3 regions of the Shewanella sp. BJSY2023SW007 genome follow, and region 2 is predicted to be linked to each of the others. Evidence: predicted binding sites of a transcription regulator. Region 2 holds the regulator's gene; each other region holds the start of a gene.
The links. The regulator LexA, encoded in region 2, represses DNA repair genes until DNA is damaged. The targets are predictions, from matches to a motif close to TACTGTATNNNNATACAGTA.
Positions count from the first base shown of each region.

Region 1: ACMHXE_RS08215 (ImuA family protein) is a predicted target of LexA. The motif match lies at 1,256-1,275, and genes of this name have one in related genera.
Region 3: recA (recombinase RecA) is a predicted target of LexA. The motif match lies at 1,680-1,699, and genes of this name have one in related genera.

Region 1 covers NZ_JBKORL010000050.1:37,257-40,540, reverse strand. Annotated here, with positions in the region: gene ACMHXE_RS08220 (Y-family DNA polymerase) at 1-129, opposite strand, end outside; gene ACMHXE_RS08215 (ImuA family protein) at 131-1,243, opposite strand; gene ACMHXE_RS08210 (ATP-binding protein) at 1,396-2,823, shown strand; gene def (peptide deformylase) at 2,820-3,284, opposite strand, start outside.
Region 2 covers NZ_JBKORL010000078.1:96,988-100,271, reverse strand. Annotated here, with positions in the region: partial or broken gene coxB (cytochrome c oxidase subunit II) at 1-411, opposite strand, end outside; gene ACMHXE_RS13310 (cell division inhibitor SulA) at 883-1,374, opposite strand; gene lexA (transcriptional repressor LexA) at 1,371-1,991, opposite strand; gene plsB (glycerol-3-phosphate 1-O-acyltransferase PlsB) at 2,256-3,284, shown strand, end outside.
Region 3 covers NZ_JBKORL010000083.1:4,857-8,140, forward strand. Annotated here, with positions in the region: gene ACMHXE_RS13915 (regulatory protein RecX) at 72-503, opposite strand; gene recA (recombinase RecA) at 515-1,579, opposite strand; gene mutS (DNA mismatch repair protein MutS) at 1,897-3,284, shown strand, end outside.

The DNA.
Region 1 (3,284 bases), on a different contig from region 2:
AGTGTCGGTCATAGTACCTGTCATAGTACCGGTAATAGTGCCCGCCATATTGCCCAGCATAGCCAGGCGGTAACGCTGATATTGCAGCAATAGCTGTGGAAACCAGACTCCCATCCATACCTGGGTCATCTCAGATAGCCTCTTGACTCTGAGCAGTATGGCTTTGAGTGGCTTGGCTTTGAGTAGTTTGAGAATTGGCCGTTTGCGGATTAGCGCTTGGGGAAAGCCCCGCGGGCTTGTTTGACACTTGCCGTGCCGTCCAGGGATTAGGCGCGCATTCATTGGAGGCAGCAATCCTTGACTGCGCCATCCCCCAAGGACCGTGAAGCACAGTGCCATGAAAACCAGAGTCGTGAAGCACAGTGCCATTAACCTTGTTGCCGGAATGGTTTGAATGATTTGAGCAAGTCGAGTTACTGAAGCTATGATTGGGAGCCGCCTTGCCGCTTCTCAGGGTTACCACGCCCGGCTCGACATGGGGCAGTTCAAGCGCCAGTGCCGGCAAGCCACGCAGATGCAATTCAGGGACGGGCCAACCCCCACGACGCTTTAAAATTTGCAGCTTGGCGGTATTAACGCCCGCCGCGCTGATAGCCAGCTTTAGGGTGACAGGATGATTGCTGTCGGCCTGAGCCATAGGCAACTGGCAAATTCCCAGAGCTTTGCCCTGCTCTGCGGCAAGTTGCAACCTTCTGGCCTCACTCAGTGTCAGCTTGTCCAGCCAAGCCAGCACCAGGGGACAGGCGCCGCTGCTCAGCCCTTGCTCCATGGCCCAGAGCACCTCTTTACGCTGGGTTAATTCCAGCCACAAAATACGCTCGGCGGCAATACCGTGCTGGGCAAAACTCTGTGCCAGCGGCTGCAGTGGCGGCGCTATCAGCATTATCATGGCATCTTTGGACTCATCCCCTCTGGACTGATTTCTTTTGGACTGACTTCTTTCCGAATGATTTATTTCCGAATGAGAGCCACACTGAGCCGGCAGTAAATAACGCATCAAAGGCAGCAACAGGCTGAGTTCCCCGTGCCCAGGAGACTGACTGAAAAGCTCACAAATGCCCTGCCTTGGCCACCCGGCATCACTGAGCTGCGCATCCAATGTTTCAAAACCACTGGGATACCCCAATATTTTGCCCTGACTGCCCGGCCCCAACCAGAGATCCCGACGCTCCAGCAGACCGTTCAAGGCCTGAGATTTGGCTGGATCAGATTTTACAGAGTGAGTTTTGGCTGAAAGAGACATGAAAAACACCGATACTGTATTTTTATACAGTATAACTAACTTTAGCCAACTGACAAGTCGTGCTGGCGCCAAAGCCTTAACCCGAGATAGAATAAATGAGAATGATTATCGAAACATATTCTCGACTTCAGCGAATAATTCAGGAGCTTGCCTTGCTGCCCTTTTCCGGCCTGTTTTCCCAACTCCAATGGCGACTGTTTGGCTATTTTGGTGTGTCATTACTGCTTATCCTGCTGCTCGCCAGTGGTATTGAAGCCATGTTGCTAAACCGCTTGTTACTGCTGCCCCAGCAGACCCAAAGCCAGTTACAGCAACTGGCCGATGAGGCCAACGACTATATCCTCAGGGGCGATCTAGCCGGACTGGCGGATTGGGAGGGGCGTCAGGCATTTGTACTCTATGTACTGGATAGCAAGCAGCAGGCGGTGAGTCAGCGGGAAATGCACCCGCACTTTGTTTACAAACTCAATTTCCTCAGGCAGTTGCAGCAACCTATGGGGGACAGGGTGCAAAAACCTTTGATAGGCCTGCCACTACGCAATAGCCTGGATCCGGACAATCCCCTGCTCTTGGTGGTGCAACTCAACGCTTCTTTACATCCGGCGCAGCAACTGGATAAAAGCCTCTGGCTTATCCGTATCCTGGTAGGACTACTGGTGCTCTTATTGTTCAGTCGTCTGCTGAGCCGCTATCTGATCCAGCCGCTGAGTTTACTGCGCAGCGCCACCCGTCAGCTGGCACAGGGCCAACTCGATACCCGGATTGCCGGCCATTTTTCACTAAAGCAGCCGGAATTTTTCCAGTTGGCGACCGACTTTGACCATATGGCCGAGCAGCTGCAAAAGAGCATTCAGACCCAGCAGCGGTTACTGAGGGATGTCTCCCACGAACTGCGCACTCCCCTTGCCCGGCAGGAGCTGGCCTTACACCTGCTGGAAAATCGCTTGGGGGAGGAACATCAACAACCGCTTGCCAGGCTAAGACGCCAGGGCGAAGAGATGGCGCAATTGATCAACACTATTTTAGACTTCAGCCGCCTGAGCAACGGCTTCATTAAGCTGACGGCAGCGCCTTTTACCCTGACAGAATTACGCCGCTCACTGCTGCAGGATCTGGAGTTTGAGTCTGGCCCCAAGCAAAGCATAGTCTGGGCACAGGCCCCCATTGATGAGCAAACTTTGCATACCGATATGGCCTACTTGAAGCGGGCGCTGGAAAATGTCTGCCGCAATGCCCTCAAATATGCCGGTGAAACCTGCCGGGTGGAAATCCAGGTATCTCAGTTGGGTGACGACAAATTGGGTGATAGCAGACTGCAGCTGAGTGTCAGCGATGATGGACCCGGGATCCCCAAGGAGCAACTGGAAGCCTTGTTCAACCCTTTCACCCGTTTGGATGAAGCGCGTCACAGCTCTCAGGGAGGTTATGGGCTGGGATTGGCGATTGTGCGCCAGTGTATGCAGCTCCTGGGCGGCTCGGCCCAAGCGGTTAACCGGCCTCAGGGCGGTTTGAGCATATTGCTTGAGCTGCCGCTGCAACTGCCAAACTGCAGCGAAGCCCAACTTAAGTCTATCGCTTAGGCGGTATACTTACGCACCTTCTTCAGTGCCATCTCCTGCTTAAGGCGGGAGAGATGCTCGATAAATACCTTGCCGTGCAGATGATCGATTTCATGTTGCAGCACTATGGCCAGGAAATCATCACTGTGGATCGTCTGGGCTTGGCCCTGGCGATCCAGATAGCTGACAGTGACCGACTCGAAGCGTTTTACCTTGGAGCGATAACCGGGAATGGACAAACAGCCCTCTTCACCGATAAATTCGCCGCTGGACTCAGTGATCTGCGGATTGATCAGCACCAGAGGTTGATTGCGCTCTTCTGAGATATCAATGACGACTATCGCGTGTTCACTACCCACCTGGGTCGCGGCCAAGCCGATACCATCGTCTGTGTGATACATGGTTTGCAACAGATCATCGATGAAAGGCTGCACGGCTTCTATTTCGGTAACAGGCTTGGCTTTACGCTTGAGCCTGGGATC
Region 2 (3,284 bases):
GCCGAAATAGCTGTAGTGCCATTTCCATTGCGAGCCGGTGATCTTGACCGTCAGGTCGGCATCACTGGTATCCTCCATGGCAATCAGCGTTTGGGTTGCGGGGATCGCCATTAGGATTAGGATTAAGAAGGGGATAAGCGTCCAGGCAATTTCTACCTTGGTACTTTCATGGAATTGGGACGCGACTGCCCCTTTAGATTTTCTATGGTTGATCATGGCGTAGATCATCACGCCGAATACGACCAAACCTATGGCGCAGCAAATATATAGAATGATCATGTGCAGGTGATACACCTTGCCACTGATCTCAGTTACCCCTTGAGTCATATTCAAGGGCATATCTGCCTGAGCACCTGGAGACAACAAGCTGACGCACAACAAGGTCAGCAAAACACACAGCCATTGCTTCACAAGACATCTCCTCTGTCAATTGCATTCGCAACTACAAAGAAGAGTCACACAGTAAGTCTTTGCTCTATGCAAACTCTTCAGTTCCCAAAAAAGCAACGATGACTTCAAAGTGCGGCGGCGGTTTCACTTAGCTCTAGGTATACAGGTGGTAACCACTGTTGCACTTACCGCTGAATATACTCAGCATTTCCGGCGACGGCACCACTCGCTATGAATCGAAATGGGACGGTCAACCTACGACGAATTGCATGGAGATAACACAATCGTTGTTCCTACATTACTTGTAGATTAAATATTGATCAAGATCACGATGTTTTCTAACTATATGAAAAAAAAGCGCCTGTTAATCCAGAGGTGAATTCTGCGTGAGAGGCTGACCAGCGCGGGTTTGCGTCGATTTACTAAGGAAAGGTATTGCACCAAAAAGGCGCAGAATAAAGGCCATTCTAGAATGGCCTTTTAAACACACCATCAATGGATGGAGCGGGTAAGTTCGTTGAGGCGGTTATCTATCTCTTTCGCCTGCCGTCCTGTTTCCAGCACTACGCCCATGGCTCTGGCGTTACGGGCGACCAGCTGCAATCGGCGGTTATCACGGGCATCCAGGCTGTCTATCCAACTGATCACTGCACTGGAGGTGCCGTTGGTCAGGGCTCTTTCTGTTGCCCACAAGGCTTCAACTTCATCCTTGGTGCGCACCAAGAGCACTCTATCCATTCTGACACCGGCCCTTGCTAAGGTTTCCTTGTAACCTATGCTGGCCGGGGCGTTAATCAAGACAATCCAGCGCCCCTGTTGGCTCAGTTGCGCCAATTGAGGGCAGAGGCGCAATAACTCCTGACGTCCCTGGCTATGGCTGGCCAAGCTGGAGATACCTGTATGTTGCCAAGGCTGATTGCCGGCAATACTGGTGTCTGTCCACAGGCCTGGGTGTCTTGGGGCGTTGCCTGTCATTATACTCATAGCCAGTCTCCATTGCGTATTATCCCTACCGCCAGTCCTTCAATGGTCAACGGCTGAAAAGTCAGGTCGACTTTGATTGGGGAGTAAGCCTCGTTCTCGGCATGTAGATAAACCACATTACCTTTCTTTTCAAAACGTTTTACCGTTACATCATCTTCAACCCTGGCCACCACGACTTGACCGTTACGGGCTTCCTGTACCTTGTGAACCGCCAGGAGATCACCTTCGAGAATGCCTATATTCTTCATGCTGTCGCCGCGCACCCGCAGCAGGAAGTCGGCACTGGGATGGAACATACTAGGGTCGACCTGGTAATACTGTTCCACATGCTCCTGTGCCAGTATAGGTTCACCGGCGGCGACCTGACCTATTAGCGGGAGGCCGGTTTCTGACTCGGCTTGTTCATCATGAGGTAGACGAATGCCGCGAGAGGTGCCTGGTATGATCTCAATACAGCCTTTCTTGGCCAGCGCCTTGAGGTGTTCCTCGGCGGCATTGGCACTCTTAAAGCCTAACCGGGTAGCAATTTCGGCCCGGGTTGGTGGCATGCCGGTGTCGGCTATATTGCGTTTAATCAGTTCCAGAATCTGTGCCTGGCGCGGTGTCAGTGGTCTCATGATGATTCCTGTTTTTTCATACAGTACCTGTTAGTATATACAGTATTTTGATCAGTGCAAGTATTAACCAAAATTGAAACGTTTAGGGGAAGGGTAAATGTTTCAACCTGTGGCAGATTTGGACGGCCTGGCTTACGCATCAATGGGGAGTTCAAGGCATTTGCCAGAGGAGTCGTCGGGGCCGGTTCGCACCTTCCCTAGCTAAGGTTCAGGAAGTTCTGGTATTCTATTGGGCTATTGATTGTGGCTCAGACACTGAAAAACATGTCCAAACAAGATTCATTCTGGTTTAAATCCCTTCGCTGGCTCCAAAGCAAGCTGGTGCATACCACTGTGGTGCCTCAGGATCCTTTCGCAGATTTGAACCTGGATCTCGCCAAGCCGATGGCCTACGTGATGAAGACGGAGTCTGTCAGTGATATCGCGGCGTTGGCGGAAGTTACCCGTAAGTTTGGTTTGCCTTGCCCTTATGAGACGCTCAAGGTTGATGATATTACCGTCCCCAGAGTCGTCTGCCTGGAAGGTGCCAAGCCCCTGTTCGGTAAGCGTAAGAGCAATAAACCTTTTCTCAGCTGTTTCACTTCGCTGTTGAACCTGCATCAGGTCAATCCTGAATTGGATATTCAATTGGTGCCCGTGAGCCTCTATTGGGGCCGCACTCCGGGCAAGGAAGATGACAGCATGCGCGCCGCCGTATTTGAGCGGGAAAATCCCACTTGGCTGCGCAAGTTTCTGATGATCCTGTTCCTGGGACGTGACAACTTTGTGCAGTTTTCCAATGCGGTATCGCTGCGGCTGATGGCCGATGAACATGGAACCGACAAGGCTATTGCCCATAAGTTGTCTCGGGTGGCCAGGGTGCATTTTCGCCGGCAACGCAAGGTGATGACAGGGCCATTACTGCCTAATCGTCAGGCGTTGTTCAATGAATTGTTACGTTCGGAAACGCTTAAGAAGGCAATTAAGGAGGAGGCTGCAGCCAAGAAGATCCCTGAGGCCAGGGCCAGGGAGATGGCGGAGGAATATCTCGATGAGATTGCAGCCCACTATTCAGACAGCCTGGTGCGTATTGCCCAGCGGATCCTCACTTGGTTATGGAACAAGCTCTACAAGGGGATCAACATTAAGGGTGCCGAGCAGATACGCCAGTTGCACCATGATGGTCATGAGATAGTTTATGTACCTTGCCACCGCAGTCATATGGATTACCTGCTGCTCTCCTATATTCTCTATTTTCAGGGTATGGTTCCGCCCCACATAGCCGCCGGTATCAACCTGAACTTCTGGCCTGCC
Region 3 (3,284 bases), on a different contig from region 2:
AATGAAGTCAGTCACAAAGATTAGGCAGTATTAAACTTGGTTATGAAAGGAGCTTTAGTGATAGAGAAAAATCAGTCATAAGGGTCATATTCAAGGGCGTATGCCACTTGATCATAACTAAAGCCCTGCCCCATCAAGTGACGAATTCGGCGAGCTTTTTCTTTCATATCATCTGCGGGACTATCGCCGAATTTCTTCAGCGCGCGCGTGCGGGCCAAGGCAAACCAGTCACAATCACTGGCATCCAAGACTTGTTCGATACATTGTTTATTTAAGCCCTTTTGCATCAGTGCCTGACGTACTTTTCCCGGTCCGTGGGCCTTGGCAATATGGCTGCGCAGCAAGGCTGCAGCGAAACGCTGATCATCGATAAAACCTTTGGCTTCCAGACTATCCAAAGTCTGTTCAACTTCGCTCGACTCAAAGCCCTTGCCCAGTAAGCGGCTCTTGAGTTGCTCGCGGCCATAGTCGCGGCGCGCCAACAGCGCGACCGCAACATCCATTACCGACTGGCTCAGAAGACTTCTCCGGTTTCCAAGTCGATATTGCCTTCACCTGTCTCGGCGCTGGCAGGAGCCGCTTCTGCTTTACTGAGCAGTTTGGCACGCAGTGCCGCTTCGATTTCGGCTGCCACTTCAGGGTGTTCCTTGAGGTACTTACCTGCATTAGCGCGGCCTTGACCTATCTTGTCACCCTTGTAGCTGTACCAGGCACCGGATTTTTCCACCAGTTTGTGGGCTACGCCTAAATCAACCAGCTCACCGGTACGGTTGATACCCTGACCATAGAGAATTTGGAAATCGGCTTGTTTGAAGGGGGCGGCAATCTTATTCTTAACCACTTTAACCCGGGTTTCGTTACCAACAACCTCATCACCCTCTTTGATAGCGCCTGTACGGCGGATATCGAGACGAACTGAGGCGTAGAACTTAAGGGCGTTACCACCAGTGGTGGTTTCAGGGTTACCGAACATGACCCCAATCTTCATCCGGATCTGGTTGATGAAGATAAGCAAAGTGTTGGACTGCTTGAGGTTACCGGCAAGCTTACGCATTGCCTGGCTCATCATACGAGCCGCCAGACCCATGTGGGAATCACCGATTTCACCTTCGATTTCAGCCTTGGGCGTCAGCGCCGCCACTGAGTCAACAATGATGACATCGACGGCGCCACTGCGAGTCAGCGCATCACAGATCTCCAGCGCCTGTTCACCCGTATCTGGCTGAGAACACAGGAGATTATCGATATCCACACCCAGTTTCTTGGCATAGATAGGATCCAGCGCGTGTTCGGCATCGATAAAGGCACAGACTTTGCCTTCACGCTGCGCCGCGGCAATCACTTCCAGTGTCAGAGTTGTTTTACCAGAAGATTCAGGACCATAGATCTCAACGATACGACCCATTGGCAGACCACCGGCCCCCAAAGCCACATCCAGAGAAAGCGAACCGGTAGAGATGGTTTCGACATCCATGGTTCTGTCTTCACCCAGTTTCATGATAGAACCTTTACCGAACTGCTTCTCTATCTGTCCCAGAACTGCGTTCAACGCCTTCTCTTTGTTTGGATCTATTTTCATTCCTGTTCCCTCTTAATTGCGACGCAATGCTTCGCCTGAAATCTATGTTGCCGCCCCTTTATCCAGAGCTTTGGGCTAAATACCAATCTGCCACCTAGTATACTGTACAATCATACAGTATCAAGTGCTGGCGATAATTTATTTAAAGGCCGCTTGCTGATCAATCACTTGTAACCGAAGGCGTAAAATTTCCCCGCCCACGACTGGCTCAGTGATGAATAACTGATACTATTGGCGCCATTGAAAAAGGGCAACCGCTCTTGGAAACACAGTCAAGGAAATATCTGAAAGCTCCCATGAATGCAGTGATTACGCCTATGGATAACCCGGATTTGGAAAAACACACCCCTATGATGCGCCAGTATCTATCGATGAAGGCGCAGCATGCCGAAATGCTGCTGTTTTATCGCATGGGGGACTTTTACGAGCTGTTTTACGATGATGCCAAAAAGGCCTCCGAGCTCTTGGGTATTTCACTGACGGCCAGGGGCAAGAGTGGCGGCGATCCTATTCCTATGGCGGGTATTCCCTATCATGCGGTGGAAGGTTATCTCGCCAAGCTGGTGCAGCTCGGTGAGTCGGTTGCCATCTGTGAGCAGATTGGTGACCCGGCCACGTCCAAAGGGCCGGTCGAGCGCAAAGTGGTGCGCATAGTGACTCCCGGAACCCTCACCGATGAAGCGCTGCTGCAAGAACGTCAGGATAACTTGCTGGCCGCCGTCTACGAAGGCAAGAACGGTTTTGGCTACGCCACCTTGGATGTTGCCTCCGGCCGTTTTGTGATTGCCGAGCTGGCCACCCTTGAATCATTGGAGGCAGAGCTGCAACGCACCAAACCGGCCGAGCTGCTCTACAGCGAAGACTTTTCCCAACAAAGCCTGATTGCCGGCATCAAGGGCAAACGCCGTCGTCCCGAGTGGGAGTTTGACTTGGATACCAGCATGCGATTGTTGCTGGATCAATTCGGCACCAAAGATCTGCGTGGTTTTGGCATAACAGACGCCAGGCTGTCACTGCAGGCCGCCGGCTGCCTGATGCAGTATGTCAAAGATACCCAGCGCACCGCCCTGCCCCATATCAATGCCATTACCCGCTTTAATCAGAGCGACAGCATAGTGTTGGATGCCGCCACCCGGCGGAATCTGGAACTGACAGTGAATCTTGCCGGTGGCCGGGACAATACTCTGGCTTCTGTGCTGGACGCAACCGCTACCCCCATGGGCAGCAGGATGTTACAGCGCTGGATCCATCAGCCACTCAGGGATCATCAACAGATAGGCCTGCGGCAAACCGCGGTGGCAGAGTTGATTGCCAGCGGCCTGTTCGAACCGTTACATGACGACCTCAAGGCGCTTGGTGATGTGGAGCGGATCATGGCGCGCCTGGCCCTGAGAAGCGCCCGCCCTAGAGACTTTGCCCGTCTGCGACAAGCGCTGGCGCTGTTGCCGCAACTACAGCAACTATTGGCAAACACCCAAAGCCCCGAGCTTGGCCGTTTGAAACGCCAGCTCAGTGAATTCCCTGAAGAGCTCGCGCTGCTGGAGCGGGCGATTGTCGACAACCCGCCGGTACTCATTCGTGATGGCGGCGTGATCCGCGATGGTTATCATGCCGAACTGGATGAATGGCGCCGCCTCAGTGAAGGCGCCAGTGACTATCTGCAACAGTTGGAAGTCAGGGAAAAAGAACAAACGGGAATAGCCAC